One region of the Agrobacterium sp. 22094 genome, then DNA from elsewhere that is predicted to be linked to it. Evidence: riboswitches for the same ligand, from Rfam matches in the RefSeq annotation. Region 1 holds a riboswitch; each other region holds the start of a gene.
What was found. Region 1 has a riboswitch for cobalamin ahead of ACTJK5_RS08195 (CbtB domain-containing protein). Riboswitches for the same ligand answer to the same signal wherever they lie in the genome.
Positions count from the first base shown of each region.

Region 2: linked by a shared signal. The riboswitch ahead of bluB (5,6-dimethylbenzimidazole synthase) and the one ahead of ACTJK5_RS08195 (CbtB domain-containing protein) in region 1 are both predicted to bind cobalamin.
Region 3: linked by a shared signal. The riboswitch ahead of nrdH (glutaredoxin-like protein NrdH) and the one ahead of ACTJK5_RS08195 (CbtB domain-containing protein) in region 1 are both predicted to bind cobalamin.

Region 1 covers NZ_JBQEPX010000001.1:1,690,813-1,695,961, reverse strand. The annotation lists gene ACTJK5_RS08210 (metallophosphoesterase) at 1-836, shown strand, start outside; gene ACTJK5_RS08205 (c-type cytochrome) at 1,123-1,554, shown strand; gene ACTJK5_RS08200 (c-type cytochrome) at 1,631-2,548, shown strand; cobalamin riboswitch at 2,605-2,812, shown strand; gene ACTJK5_RS08195 (CbtB domain-containing protein) at 2,957-3,139, shown strand; gene ACTJK5_RS08190 (CbtA family protein) at 3,151-3,858, shown strand; gene ACTJK5_RS08185 (hypothetical protein) at 3,863-4,180, shown strand; gene ACTJK5_RS08180 (type 1 glutamine amidotransferase family protein) at 4,177-4,749, opposite strand; gene ACTJK5_RS08175 (GNAT family N-acetyltransferase) at 4,774-5,149, opposite strand, start outside.
Region 2 covers NZ_JBQEPX010000001.1:1,250,485-1,255,633, forward strand. The annotation lists gene ACTJK5_RS05965 (helicase HerA domain-containing protein) at 1-547, opposite strand, end outside; gene ACTJK5_RS05970 (EamA family transporter) at 676-1,563, opposite strand; gene ACTJK5_RS05975 (LysE family translocator) at 1,606-2,241, opposite strand; gene bluB (5,6-dimethylbenzimidazole synthase) at 2,349-3,035, opposite strand; cobalamin riboswitch at 3,127-3,305, opposite strand; gene ACTJK5_RS05985 (TolB family protein) at 3,339-4,169, opposite strand; gene ACTJK5_RS05990 (NAD+ synthase) at 4,208-5,149, opposite strand, start outside.
Region 3 covers NZ_JBQEPX010000003.1:167,709-172,857, forward strand. The annotation lists gene nrdE (class 1b ribonucleoside-diphosphate reductase subunit alpha) at 1-1,060, opposite strand, end outside; gene nrdI (class Ib ribonucleoside-diphosphate reductase assembly flavoprotein NrdI) at 1,048-1,446, opposite strand; gene nrdH (glutaredoxin-like protein NrdH) at 1,455-1,679, opposite strand; cobalamin riboswitch at 1,982-2,197, opposite strand; gene ACTJK5_RS15670 (ABC transporter substrate-binding protein) at 2,379-3,398, shown strand; gene ACTJK5_RS15675 (FecCD family ABC transporter permease) at 3,434-4,453, shown strand; gene ACTJK5_RS15680 (ABC transporter ATP-binding protein) at 4,450-5,149, shown strand, end outside.

The DNA.
Region 1 (5,149 bases):
CCATCGCACCGCTCTTTTCCTTCGGCATCGTCGCTGACCCGCAATATGCCGACATCCCAGCCCGACCGGAGATGAATCGCTTTTACGCGGAGAGCACGAAAAAGCTGACGGCTGCGATCGACGCCTTCAACCAGGAGAATCTGGCTTTTGTCGTCACCCTTGGCGACCTGATCGACCGCGGCTGGGAGAGCTTCGACGGTATCCTTGGCTGTTACGATCACCTCAGTCATCGCTCCATTCTGCTACCCGGAAACCACGACTTTGCTGTCGAGCCGGAGCATTTGCCAAAGGTCCACGATCGGCTCGGCATGCCGGCAAGGTGGTATGACTTCAGTCTCGGCGAATTCCGTTTCATCGTGCTGGACGGCAATGATGTCAGCACCTTCGCGCCTCCAACTGGCGATCCGCGCCGCGAGCTTGCCACGACCCGTCTGGAGGCGCTACGCGAGGCGGGAGACCTGAACGCGCAGGACTGGAATGGTTCTTTCAGCAATGAGCAACTGTCCTGGCTGCGGGCAACGCTTGCCAAGGCCGATGCCATGCAGGAGCAGGTCGTCCTCTTTTGCCATTACCCGCTCTATCCGGCGAACGCGCATAATATGTGGGACGCGCCAGAGGTGCTAAAATTGCTGGCCGCTCATGACAGCGTCAGGGCGTGGTTCTGCGGGCACAATCACGATGGCAATTACGGCGTGATCGGCAATACCCACTTCGTCAACGTCAAAGGCATGGTGGACACGCCGGACCAGAACGCCTTTGCCATCGCCGATGTCTATCCGGACCGCATCGCCCTGCGTGGCTTTGGCCGGGAGCTAAACCGTGTTCTGATGTTTTGACGTCACGATCATGTGGTCGCTCCCGTCATTGTCGAAGATCTGTCGGCCCCTTGTGAGCCTTTCTCGCCGCTTGCCATGGGCGCAAAGGAAACTGAAAAAGCCAAGTTTAGGTATCTGATTTTCCTCTGGAAAATCACCTGAATGTGACTTCTTTTTGCCATGTGAAGCCTGCATCTTCATTTCTGTTCGACTCGGTGTGCCGCCCGGCACGCATACGCGTCTCATGAAGTCGATGCGGAACGGCGAACAACCACCCTCCGGTGCCACCGGAACAAGGAGAGAGAGCATGAAATTCAAGACGATTGCCGCATCCATTCTCATAGGCTGTCTTTGCGCCGGAGCGGTTTCCGCGGCCGGCGAGGTTGAAAAGCGCGAAGGCTTGATGAAACAGATCGGTGGCGCCATGGGCGCGCTCGGCGCGATCGCCAAGGGCGAAAAGCCCTATGACGCCGAGACCGTGAAGACAGCTGTCACCACGATCAGCACCAACGCCAAGGCATTCCCAGATCAGTTCCCGGCGGGTTCTGAAGGCGGCGCTGCGTCGCCTGCCATCTGGCAGAACTTTGCGGACTTCAAGGCGAAGTCGGAAAAGCTCGGCGCGGATGCCGATGCCGTTCTCGCACAACTGCCCACCGATCAGGCGAGCACAGGTGCTGCCCTGAAGACGCTCGGCGCCGATTGCAGTTCCTGCCATCAGGCCTATCGTGTGAAGAAGTAAGCGACCCAAGAAGAGCCCGCCGGTTCAGCGGCGGGCTATTTCCTTCAATGATATTTTATCGATAGCGGAGAGGCGGATGGCATCCATCTGGGGAAAGCTGGCAGGCGGTATTGCGGTCGCAGGTCTCGCCGGCTTCGGCATTTTCATGTGGGTGACGGCACCTGAGCGCCAGCCGCCGAGCCACTGGGCCAATCTGGGTGAACCCGATCTGGCCAATGGTGAAACGCTGTTTTGGGCAGGCGGATGCGCAAGCTGTCATGCTGCTCCGAATGCCAGCGGCGATGCCTTGAAGACGCTGTCCGGCGGCCAGGCCTTGCCAACCCCCTTCGGCACTTTCCATGTTCCCAATATTTCACCCGATCCACAGCATGGTCTCGGAAGCTGGACGGTGGCCGAGTTCGGCGATGCCATGACCCGAGGGGTCGGAAAGAACGGCGAGCATCTCTATCCGTCCTTCCCCTATACGTCCTATGCCCGCATGACGGCGCAGGATATCAATGATCTCTTCGGCTATCTGAAGACGCTGCCCGCCAGCACCAATGACGCACCTCCTCACGATTTGCCATTCCCGCTCGACATGCGACTGGCGCTCGGCGGCTGGAAATTCCTCTATTTCGACAAGGGCGCGCCACGCGTGCAGCTTGCCAATGCCAGCGCCGATGTGGCGCGCGGCCAATATCTGGTGGAAGGCCCGGGCCATTGCGGCGAGTGCCACACGCCACGCACGGCACTTGGCGGTCTGAGCAAAGACAAGTGGCTGGCAGGCGGCCCGAACCCAGAGGGTGAGGGGACGATCCCCGACATCACGCCGGGCTCGCAAGCCATCGGTTCCTGGTCGGTCGCCGATATCGCTAGCTATCTCGAAACTGGCTTCACCCCGGATTTCGATAGCGTCGGCGGCTCCATGGTCAAGGTGCAGCAGAATATGGCGAAGCTTTCCGCTGAAGATCGCAACGCGATCGCCGCCTATCTCAAGGCCATTCCGGCGCGCTGACATCTGTGAATACGGGAGGCCCAAGCTTCTCGCATTGACTCTCCAGAACCCCTGGCCGATAACAGAGGCGTGATGGTCTTTCCGGTTCTGCCGGAAAGTGAAAAGGGAACACGATCGGAGCTCCGCTCTCATTCGTGGCTGCCCCCGCAACTGTGAGCGGTGAGCCTGAAAACAACAGCCACTGATGCTAAACTTGGCATCGGGAAGGTGTTTTCAAGGCTACGACCCGCGAGCCAGGAGACCTGCCATTACGAAGTGTCGTCAATGCCGGCGGGGTGTCCGGAAGAGCACGGTTTTCGGGTTGGCACCATCCGTCCGAAAAGCCCTGTTTGTCTTTCCCCGTGGTGAAGGTTGAATGCGTGCGTCCGGCTGCCTGAAAGCAGCGCGCCGCTGAAGAAGAGGGTCACCATGTCTATCCAACAGAATACGGCGTCGAGCGCCGTGTCTTCGACCACATCGAAGCTCCTGCAGGCGCTGAGTGCGGTTGCACTTGGCCTGTTCATTGTCGGTTTCGTTGGCTTCTCGCATGTCGAGGCCATGCACAACGCGGCGCATGATACGCGTCACGCCAATGCTTTCCCCTGCCATTGAGGGGAGATGAGATGCCGTTTTTCAGAAACATCGTCTTTACCGCGGTCCTCGTCGGCCTGATTGCGGGTCTTGCCGTCAGCGCCATGCAGGCGGTCGGCACCACGCCACTGATCCTGCAGGCGGAAACCTTCGAGAGCGCCGGTGGCGAGGCGGGTCATTCTCATGATGCCGCCATCCCCGCGGATCACCACCATGACGCGGAAGCCTGGGCACCTGCGGATGGCTTCGAGCGCAACGCCTACACCGTCGCCGCCAATGTCCTTACGGTCATCGGCTATGCGCTGGTGCTCACGGGTCTTATCTCGCTTCGCGGCTCTCAGGGCGGCTGGCGCGAAGGTCTGTTCTGGGGGCTCGCCGGTTTCGCCGCCGTGATGCTGGCCCCGATGATCGGCCTGCCGCCGGAACTGCCGGGCAGCCCCGCTGCCGATCTTGGTGCGCGTCAGGTCTGGTGGATCGCAACCGCTGCCGCGACTGCCGGAGGCATCGCGCTCCTCGCCTTCCGCCGCTCGGAGCCATGGGCGGTGATCCTTGCCGTCGTGTTGATCGTTGCGCCGCATGTCGTCGGCGCGCCATTGCCACCTGCGGGTGAACATGCGCTGGCGCCGCTGCCGCTGGAACGCCGCTTCGTCGTGCTCGCCACCGTCACGAGCTTCGTTTTCTGGCTGATCTTGGGCTCCCTCAGCGGCCTGTTCCTCAAGCGCTTCGACGCTGCAAAGTGACATGATGACAGAGGAGAACGCAGTCGATTGGAGCGATGACCTCGATTGCCTGCGTTTTTCCGTTCCCGGTCATGGCGCGCCTTGCGCCATGCATCGGCTTGCTTTCAAGGTGTTGATCAATGATGCGCTGACGGAAGAAACCTGTCGCGCTTACTTCGTGGCAAACCGCGAAGCATTTCTCGCGGCGGCCACCAACAAGATCGAGCGGCTGAGTATCCCCTTCGAGCGCAGCCTCCATATCAACAGCCGCGATCTTCGCCGAGTCATGACAGGAGAAGACGCGCAAGGACCGGCGCGCCTCTGCCGTGTGCTGGATCGTTAAGTCGGCACGTGTTCCGCGGAAAATACCGATAGTTCCGCTTCGGCTTCCGGTCCCCACAGACCGAGGGCTTTCAACACCTCTTTCGCGAAGCTGACCGGTGAATTGCCTGGTGCTGTGACAACACCCTGATCGCTGACGGCTTGTGGCTGATCGCGGTAGAACGTTGCTCCGTCATAGCCGCCGTATTTCTGATGCGACGCTAGGGCGTTGCCCGTATGGGCCACACTGTTCAGGATGCCGGTACCGGCGAGCGCGCTGGCCGCAGCACAGATGCCTGCAACCACGCGGCCTTTTGCCCTAAAGCGATGGACCAGATCGCTAAAATCGGGCGCAGTGCCTTTTTCCCAACTCAAACCGCCCGGGATGACCAGCGCGTCGATCGTCTCCGGGTCGAGGGCGTCATGGGACATGTCCGGCATCACCTTGAACCCGCCCATGGACGTCACAGGCTGGCTGTCGGGTGAAGCGGTGACGATCTCGACACCGAGATAGCTGCGGGCCGCAGCGGCAAGCAGCGCAGGCTCCCAGTCGGCAAAGTCTTGCGTCAGCGCGATGGCAATACGAGTCATGTCATCCTCCAGAAGCGAAGAAGCTCAGGCGATCGCTTGCATGAAGCGCATGCCGGTGACGGGACGCGGAACGAAATCCATGTTTTCGTAGAATTTGTGTGCGGCGAAGTTGCCGGTCGCAGCGCCGACCGACAGGAAGTCGCAGCCGCAGCGTTTTGCAACGTCGCGGGCGCGCGCCACCAAGTGCTGACCGGTGCCGTGACCGCGATGGCCGTCACGCACGAAGAGGTGGTGCAACTCCATGCCGCGGCGGCCTTCCTGGGCGCGGTAGAGCGGCACGAGAATGGCGTAGCCGATAAGTTCGCCTGCAGCTTCCGCCACCAGTGCGGTGATCCATGGAACCTGGCCGAACAGATCGCGCTCAAGCTTCTCCGGCGTGATCGCGGCGGCATCGCCATGA
Region 2 (5,149 bases), 440 kb from region 1:
GCTGCGTGGCGATCACACCGGCAAGACCGCGTTTACGCCCGCGGCACATGAGGTTGGTCATCGCGCCGAGCGAGGCCTTACGCGCATCTTCGGTGACTTCGCCACCGACGGAGGGCGCGAACATCTGCGCCTCATCCACGACGACCAGAACCGGGTACCAATATTCGCGATCGGCATCGAACATGCCATTGAGGAAGGCGGCGGCGGCGCGCATCTGCTGCTCGATATCGAGACCCTCCAGCGTGAGCACGCAGGAGACACGGTGCTGGCGAATGCGGTTGGCAATGCCTGTAAGTTCGGCTTCGGTGCGCTCCCCATCCACCACAACGTGACCGAACTTGTCGGCCAGCGTAACGAAATCACCTTCGGGATCGATGATGACCTGTTGCACCCAAGGGGCCGATTGCTCCAGCAAACGGCGTAGCAGATGCGACTTTCCGGAACCGGAATTGCCCTGAACCAGCAAACGCGTGGCGAGCAGTTCCTCAATATCGAGCTTGGCACTTTGCCCGCCCGAAAGCGTTCCCATGTCGATACCGACCTGCACGTTGACCCGTCCCTGCACTGCAATGATCAAAAGCGCCGCTTTATCGCGCGACGAACACTCTCTTTACCAAAGTTTTCCACAAATGCCCCGCTGCATCGCAACAATGCACAGGGAATTGCAGATCGCTCTCACGCGTTGCCGGATGGCGCACGACCGAAAGACAGCCGGCGACCGAACACGTTGAGTGCCAGACCAGCAACGACGAGCGCACTGCCGACGATTTCCAGCGTGGTGATGTGTTCGGCAAAGGCAAAGTAGGCGCCGAGGAAGCCGACGATCGGCACCAGCAGAGAAAACGGCGCGACGGTTCCTGCCGGATAACGCAGCAGAAGAAAGCTCCAGATCCCTGCCCCAACAATCGTCGCGCCGTAGGCCATATAGGCAACGACGGCGACCGTCATCATGTTGGCATTTGCCAAACCCTCGCCAATCGCCTGCGGGCCTTCGAGCAGCAGCGAAAGCGCGATCAACGGCAGAACCGGCGCGAGACTTGTCCAGGCGACGAAGGAGATCGCGTTGACCCGTCCGACCTTGCGATTGACGATATTGCCGATGGCCCAGCTAAAAGCAGCACCAACGCACATGAGGAGAGGCACAAGAGCGGTCAGTTCAAGACGTTCAAGGCCGATCACTGCGAGACCGGAAAAGGCAACGGCTGCACCGGCGATATGAGACTTCAGCGGAATTTCACCGAGCATCGTCACGGCCAGCGCCATGGTGAAAAACGCCTGCGACTGCATGACGAGCGAGGCAAGCCCTGCAGGCAGGCCCCACTTGATCGCCGTATAGAGCAGGCCGAATTGCGCGCAGCCCATGACCATGCCGTAGACGACCATGTGCTTCCACGGAACCTTCGGGCGCGGCAGAAAGAAGATCAGCGGCACGGCTGCGAAGAGGTAACGCAAGGCTGTGAGAAACAGCGGCGGCATATCCATGACGCCGACCTTGATCACCACGAAGTTGAAGCCCCAGAGGAAGACGGTGACCAAGGCAAGAAGGATGTGCGGCACTGACATTGATATATTCCAGAACTCGGCGCCGCACGGAATGGCGACGGTTTAGGCGACGGCTTTCTTCCAGCCCGCCGCGAGCAGTCCGGCACCGATCAATAGCCCGCCACCGGTGCGATTGACGACGCGCTGGACGGAGGGCTTGCGGATGGTGTTACGGGCCGCACTTGCCAGCAACCCATAAAGAGCGGCGTTGCAAGTCGCAAGCACAAGAAAAGTAACTTCGAAAATAAGCACCTGCGGCCAGAAAGGCGGGGTCGGCACCAGGAACTGCGGCAGGAAGGCAACGAAGAAGATGATGCTCTTCGGGTTCAGCGCCGTGACGATGTAGGTGTGAAGGAAGATCTTCAGCGGACGCTCACGACCCGTCACGTCACCCTCGCCTTGCGTCGACGTGCCGACAGGCGCGCGCCAGAGCTTGATTCCGAGATAGATCAGATAGGCAGCACCCACCCACTTCAAGACAGTGAAGAGAGCGGCGGAGGTCGCGAGCAGTGCACCAAGACCCAGCATGGACGCCGTCATGGCGGTAAAGTCGCCAAGCGCTACACCGGCGACGGTCGCGCTGCTTGCCTTGCGACCGTGACCAAGTGCGTAGGATATGACCAGCAAGATCGTCGGTCCTGGAATGGCGAGCATAATGGCGGATGCGGCAACGAATGCCAGCCAGTTTTCAATCGGCATAATATGATCCCCTCTCGAAATGAGAGTGAACTAAGCCACCGGTCATGAGGACTGGCAAGTGGATTTTTGGCTGCCAAGCAAAGCAAGCTCCACACGGAGGAACCTCCCTATTTCTCGCCCCACCGGTCTTTGAAAATCAGTTCGTCCAGCGGCAAACGCTGACGCCAGCCCTTCAACGCGAGTTCCGGTTCGGCATAGAGTTCCGAGACAAAGCCGACGCAGAGCCACGCGACGATTTCGATATGGTCAGGGATACCCAGGATCTTTCGAATATCGTCGTCATGGAAGATGCTGACCCAACCGACGCCGACGCCTTCGGCGCGTGCCGCCAGCCAGAGGTTCTGAACGGCGCAGACGGTCGAGTAGACATCCATGCGCGGATTGTGCGTCCGCCCGAGCACGACATCGCCACCTCTTGTCGGATCGCAGGTGACGCAGATGGAGAGCGGTGCCTTCCTGATGCCTTCCAGCTTGAGGCTTCGGTAGAGTGACTGCTTATCGTCGGGAAACATCAAGGCCGCTTCCTGATTGGCGCGGCTGAAAGCCTGCCACACGGCGTTTTTGATGTCTGCACCGCTGACGAGGGTAAAATTCCATGGCTGCATGAAACCCACCGAGGGGGCGGCGTGCGCTGCGGAAAGCAGCTTGTTGATCAGTTCATCCGAGAGCGGGTCCGGGAGAAACTCGTTGCGGACATCGCGGCGGGTTTCGATGGCGCGGTAGACCGCAGCCTTTTCGTGCTCGGCAAATTCAAAAGCCGGCATCAGGCTGTGCCGGGTATCATCAGGTCGCATCGTCAATCCCCAACAATGCAGAAAGACCACGTGCGCGCCTGTCAGGCAGGGCACAAACGCTCTTCCTCACAACCTGCCGCCGTCCGCGCGGACTGGTCTATCGTGTCAGGCCGGTCTTCTGACTTGGCTTCGTCTGCCGTTGCCGCCTTCCCGATTGCTCAGTGGCCTATGGCAACAGGCATCCGCCTTACAGCGTTGGGCACGTTGCGGTCTTGCACCGCATTCCCGATTCTCCTGCCAAAGGCAGGCACCTGACGACGTTGCGTATGGGCAATTGCCGATCAGAAGGCAAGCGCTGCAGGTCTACCCAACCGGAAAATATCGCACATAGGCGAATTCGTCACCGTCCGGTGACCAGTTGGGCGAGTTCATCGTTCCTTGCCCGCCAAAGAGATCGAAGAGCGTTTCGACGTTGCCACCGTCCGGGTCCATCAGTCGCACACGAACATCGAGATCACGCGGGTGGTCGAAGACGTCGCCGTCATAGGAAATGAAAACGACCTTGTCTCCCTTGGGAGAGGGGTGCGGAAACCAGTCGCCATATGGGCTATCGGTAATGCGCTCCACGCCCGATCCATCCGGTCTCACCCGCCAGATTTGCATCTGTCCTGTGCGGCTGGAGTTGAAGTAGATCCACTGACCATCGGGCGAATAATCCGGACCGTCATTTCGCCCCTCGCCATGGGTCAGGCGTGTTTCGGTGCCGGTTTCGATGTCCATGGCATAAATATCGAAAACCTGATCCCTGATCCCGCAATAGGCAAAGCTTTTGCCGTCTGGCGCCCAACCATGCCAGTAGGAAGGCAGGTTCCGCGTCATCAGTTTCGGGGTGCCGCCGATGGGTGGAAGCAGATAGATCGCACTTTTGCCGAACTCGACCTTGTCGGAAATGGCATAAAGAGACCCGTCGGGCGAGATGCCGTGGTCGTTGTTGCACTGAACCGCGAAGCCGGTGTCTACCTTATCGACCGAGATGTCTCCGGTAAGGGACAGGCGGTAGAGCATGCCATCGCTGTTGAGCAGCAGATATTGCCCATCTGGAGACCAGTTCGGCGCTTCGAACAGCGTCTCGGTCTGCCAAACGATCCGATTTTCACGGGTACGGATATTGAATATCTCGACTGAACTTCGCATCGTTCCTCCCGTTGCGATTGCCCATTGACCAGTCGGACCTACCTGTCGCGGAACCGATTGGTAATAGGATAGCGGCGATCGCGCCCAAAATTCTTTTTGGTGATCTTCACGCCCGGTGCAGACTGCCGGCGCTTGTATTCGGCCAGATACAGCAGATGCTCGATGCGATGAACCGTTGCGACGTCGTGACCGCGCGCCACGATTTCGTCGACGGACATTTCCTGCTCCACCAGGCACTCGAGAATATCGTCGAGAACCGGATAGGGCGGAAGCGAATCCTGGTCGGTCTGGTTGGGCCGCAATTCGGCGGATGGGGCCTTGGAAATGATGTTGGCGGGGATGACTTCGCCCGAAGGCCCAAGCGCGCCAGGCGGCACATGGGCGTTGCGCCATTTGGAGATGGCATAGACCTGCATCTTGTAGAGGTCCTTAATGGGGTTGAAGCCACCGTTCATATCGCCGTAGAGCGTGGCATAGCCGACAGACATTTCCGACTTGTTGCCGGTGGTTACCACCATCGAGCCGAACTTGTTGGAAACGCCCATCAGGATCGTCCCGCGCGCGCGGCTCTGCAGGTTTTCCTCGGTGATGCCCTCTTCCGTTCCTTCGAACAGATCCGACAGCGCCGTCATGAAGCCATCGACAGGTTCGGCAATCGGAACGATGTCATAGCGGCAGCCGAGCGCCCTGGCGCAATCGGCGGCGTCCTTCAGCGATTCGTCCGAGGTATAGCGGTAGGGCAGCATGATGCAGCGCACCCGCTCCTCGCCCAGCGCATCGACCGCGATTGCTGCGCAGATGGCCGAATCGATGCCGCCGGATAGGCCGAGGACGACGCTCTTGAAGCCATTCTTGTTGACGTAGTCGCGGAAGCCCAGCATGCAGGCCCGGTAATCGGCCTCCTCGCCTTCGGGAATATGGGAAACCGGACCATGGCTGCAGTGCCAGCCATTCTCCGTGCGCTTCCAATCCGTCACCGC
Region 3 (5,149 bases), on a different contig from region 1:
ACTCGCGCGCCTTTATCTTCTTTTTGCGGATCCGGCTGTCGGCGACCATCTCCCGGTATTTTTCCGTCACCGAAATTTCGCTGAAGGCAACGCCATAGATGCGTTCCACATCATAGGGTGAGAACAGGTACATATCCTCATTGTTCTTGGCGAGTTCGAAGGTGATATCCGGAACGACGACGCCGAGCGACAGCGTCTTGATGCGGATTTTCTCGTCGGCATTTTCGCGCTTGGTGTCGAGGAAACGCATGATGTCGGGGTGATGGGCATTGAGATAGACGGCGCCTGCACCCTGGCGCGCGCCAAGCTGGTTGGCGTAGGAGAAGGAATCCTCCAGGAGCTTCATCACCGGAATGACACCGGAGGACTGGTTTTCGATCTGTTTGATCGGCGCACCGGCTTCACGAAGATTGGTCAGTGAAAGGGCCACCCCGCCGCCGCGCTTCGAGAGCTGCAATGCCGAGTTGATGCCGCGGGCGATCGACTCCATATTGTCTTCCATGCGCAGCAGGAAGCATGACACGAGCTCTCCGCGCTGCTTCTTGCCCGCATTGAGAAAAGTCGGAGTTGCCGGCTGGAAGCGGCCGGAGATCATCTCATCCACCAGGCCGCGCGCCAGTGTCTCGTCGCCGCGCGCCAGCGTCAGCGCCACCATACAGACGCGGTCCTCGTACCGCTCCAGATACCGTTTTCCGTCGAAGGTTTTCAGCGTATAGGACGTGTAGTATTTGAAAGCCCCGAGGAATGTCGGGAAGCGGAATTTCTTCGCATAGGCATGGTCGAAGAGATCGCGGACGAAGTTGAAGGCGTACTGGTCCAGCACTACCTGCTCGTAATAGCCTTCACTCAAAAGATAATCGAGCTTTTCGCGCAGATTGTGAAAGAACACCGTGTTCTGGTTCACGTGCTGAAGAAAGTACTGGCGCGCTGCCAGCCTGTCCCTGTCCAGCTGAATCCGGCCATCCTCATCGTAAAGGTTCAGCATCGCATTCAGTGCATGGTAATCCAGCACTGCTGCGTCCGACTGCTTCAGGGGCCTCTCGAGTGTCAACGTGTCCAAAATCGTTCCAATCCCTGTCTGACATTGACGACGTCCTCACCCGTCCCCATCAGCTCGAAGCGATAGAGATAGGGCACGCCGCATTTGGCGGAGATGATGTCGCCGGCGATCCCGAAGGTCGCGCCGAAATTGCTATTGCCCGCAGCAATCACGCCGCGAAGGTTTGCTCGATTATTCGCATCGTTGAGGAAGCGAATGACCTGTTTGGGAACCGCGCCCTTGCCGTTCTCGCCGCTATAGGTCGGGACGATGAGGACGAACGGGCTTGGAACATGCAGAGTCACAGCAGCGCTGATCGGGATGCGGCGGGCGGGGGTGTCGAGCTTGGCCACGAAGCGATGCGTGTTTTCCGAGCGCGTCGAGAAGTAGACGATCTCCCCCGCCATAGTCTGCGTCACGATGCAAGCGTGCTGATCATGTCGGGCCGAAAGCCCCCCCAATGCGTCTCGCCGGCAATGACGACCGGCACCTGGCGATAGCCAAGACCGAGCACCCGCTCATAGGCCTGCTCGTCAGTCGAGACATCGACGATCGTGTAGTCGAGACCCTGACGATCGAGTGCGCGCGTCGTCGCAGTGCATTGAACGCAAGCGGGCTTGCTGTAGACGGTGATGCTCATTTTGATCCTCGTTGGAAAAAGGCATGGGAAATCGCTCTCGCGCCGCGGGGCGCGTGACGGTTTAAAAACAGGGTTGAACGCAAAGCCGAGGCCTGCCGGACAGTGCTGTGGCATGGCTTAGTAGCAAAAGCGCCGAACGCTTCTGTGCACCATGCCTCAGACGCCGGTTACTCCAACGGATAAAAGACTGAACTCGTAATCATAGGACTTCACCCCGAAGTGGCTCTACGCGGAGGCATGGGGGAAGCGAGACGCACAGGGTCATCCCGTACGCATTCGCGACCTTCCGGGCACCCCGCCGGTGGACGTATTTACTCAAGGCAGGTCTCCTGGCTCGCGGGTCGTCACATTCATCTCGCCTTCCCGAAACCTTATGTTTCAGTGGCTGCTGAGAGAATGCTCGCCGCTTACAGTTGCGGGGGCAGCTGCGGCATTGCTCCACCATTGCTGGCTTCGCGCACCGTATTCCCATCTTCGCTTCCGACAGAATCGGAAGAACCTTGAATACCAGATATAGTATGCATTTCGTTCAGTGCGTCAATAGGCTGTTGCAACGACGCGAACTGGGCTGATCTTGATATCAACAGGAAAAATCCCGACACCATAATATGAAGCAAACGGTCTTGTTTTGTGCAAGGAGAGGTGATTATAGGCGCAGGCATTGTGCGGCGGGAGCCGCGTTCAACAGGATCTTGGGTGATGATGAAGCGTCTTTTTGCGGCTGTGGGATTTTGTGCATTTGCGGGGTTTGCGGCAACCCCGGCGACGGCCGCGACGACCTATCCTCTGACGATCGAAAACTGCGGCGCCACGGTCACCTTCAACAAGGCGCCTGAGCGTGCCGTGGCACTCGGTCAGAACAGCGCCGAGATCATGCTGCTGCTTGGTCTTCAGGACAAGATGGTCGGCACTGCCTTCTGGCCGAACAAGGTTCTGCCGCAGGTCGCCGAGGCTAACGCCAAGGTCAAGGTTCTGACCGTCGAGTTTCCGACCTTCGAATCCATCCTGGCACAGAACCCGGACTTTGTGACCGCCGCCTTGCCGACACTCGTCGGCCCCACCAGCAAGGTGGCGAAGCGCGAAGATTTCGACAAGCTTGGCATCTCCACCTATCTTTCGCCCAGCATGTGCGCGCTGGACGACATGTCCAAAGACAAGTCCGGTTATGGCAATCGCTCCAAACTCTGGAACATGGAGACGCTGTATAAGGAGATCGATGATCTCTCGCAGATCTTTGACGTGGCCGACAAGGGGCAGGCCGTCATCGCCGACCTGAAGAAGCGCGAAGCTGCATTGCGTGCTGATGCGGCGAAGGATGGCAAGAAGCTTTCCTATGTCTTCTGGTTCTCCAGCCCGTCGCCGTCGGCTGACGCCTATCTCGGCGGCAAGAACAGCCCATCGGGCTATATCGCCGATCTGTTGGGCGGCACCAATGCCATTACCACCGAAACCGAATCTCCGGCCATTGGTTGGGAAACGATCATTGCCGCCGATCCCGACGTGATCGTCGTGACGCAGGTCGACCGCAATCGCTGGGAACTCGACAAGGCAGATGCAAAGATCAAGTTCCTGAATAGCGATCCTGCCACCAGCCAGATGAATGCCGTCAAGAACAAGGCGCTCGTCATCATGCCGGCGCAGGCGATGAACCCAAGCGTTCAGACGATCTACGGCGCCGAGCAGATTGCTCGGCAGTTGAAGACCCTCGGCCTGAAGTGAGTTCGGTGGCGGCGAAGGATCGATCAGGTAGCGGGATGCGGCGGCTTGTTGCCTCCGTAGCGCTCTATCTTGCGTGCTTCGCGACGATTGCCCTCGTGGTCGGCATCAGTGTCGGGATTGGCGATCTACCAATTCCGCTCTCTACCACCTATGCCGCCATCACCAACAAGCTCGGCTGGACGTCGGTCGAGATCAGCCGCATCCATGAGGCAGTGATCTGGGAGTACAGGCTGAGCCGCGCTCTCGTGGCCGTCTTCTGCGGCGCGGGCCTCGCCATGTGCGGCGCCATCATGCAGGCCATGCTGCGCAATCCGCTGGCTGAGCCCTATGTTCTCGGCATTTCCGCTGGCGCCTCGACCGGTGCCGTAGCCGTCGTCATTCTCGGGATCGGTGCCGGCGCAGTGTCGCTGTCTCTGGGTGCCTTCGTCGGCGCCTTTGCGGCATTCTTCCTGGTTGCCATTCTGTCCAATGGGGCGCGCGGTGGCGCAGACAGAACGATCTTGGCGGGTGTTGCAGCCGCTCAGCTTTTTAATGCCGCCACATCCTATGTGGTCACCACTTCCGGCAATGCCCAGCAGGCCCGCGACGTGATGTTCTGGCTTCTCGGCAGCTTCGGTGGCGTGCGTTGGCCGGATGTCGGTCTCGTGTCCATCGTCGTCGGTCTCGGTCTGATCTGCTGCCTCTTCCATGCGCGCGTGCTGGATGCCTTTGCCTTCGGCGATGAGGCGGCCGCCTCACTCGGTGTCAATGTCGGGCGCACGCGCATCATTCTCTTTGCGCTGACCGCAGTCATCACCGCCACCATCGTCAGTATGGTGGGGACGATCGGCTTTGTCGGTCTCGTGGTTCCGCATGCAGCACGTTTCGTCGTCGGGCCGCTGCACGCACGGCTCTTGCCGGCCTGCGCCATCACCGGGGCGATCTTCATGGTGCTCGCCGATATCGCCTCGCGCACGCTTGTGCCGCAGCAGGTTCTGCCCATCGGCGTGGTGACGGCTCTGGTCGGAGTGCCGTTCTTCTCCGTCATCCTCTACAGGCTGCAACGCGCGTCATGAGTATCACAGCGGACAATCTGGTGTGGAAGGTCGGCGCAAAGACGATCGTGGATGGCATTTCCTTCACGGTCGAGCCCGGCAAGATGCTTGGACTTCTCGGCCCGAATGGCTCCGGCAAGACATCGCTGCTTCGCCTGCTCAGTGGGTTGAAGAAACCCCATTCAGGCCAGGTGCTGCTGGACGGCAAGGATATCAGGACGATCCGCCGCAAGTCTCTTGCACAGCGTATCGCCTTCATCGAGCAGCACGCCACGACGAACGTCAATCTGAAGGTCATCGACGTCGTCAAGCTGGGACGCTTTCCCCACAAGTCAATGTTCTCAGGCTGGACGCGGGAAGACGATGCGGCTGTGAATGAAGCGCTTGAGCGCACAGAGATGACCGCCAAACGCAACGATGCCTGGCAGAGCCTCTCGGGCGGTGAGAAGCAGCGTGCTCATCTTGCCCGCGCCTTGGCGCAGTCGCCGAAGGAACTCATTCTCGATGAGCCCACCAATCATCTGGACGTCCACCACCAGATCAGCCTTCTGCGCCTCGTATCTGGGCTTCCGGTCACCAGCATCATCGCGCTCCATGATCTCAACCATGCTGCCATGTACTGCGATCACCTGATCGTGCTGCAGACCGGCAAGATCGTGGCGTCAGGAACGCCTGAAGAGGTGATGACGCAGGATCTGTTGCGGAACGTCTTTTCGG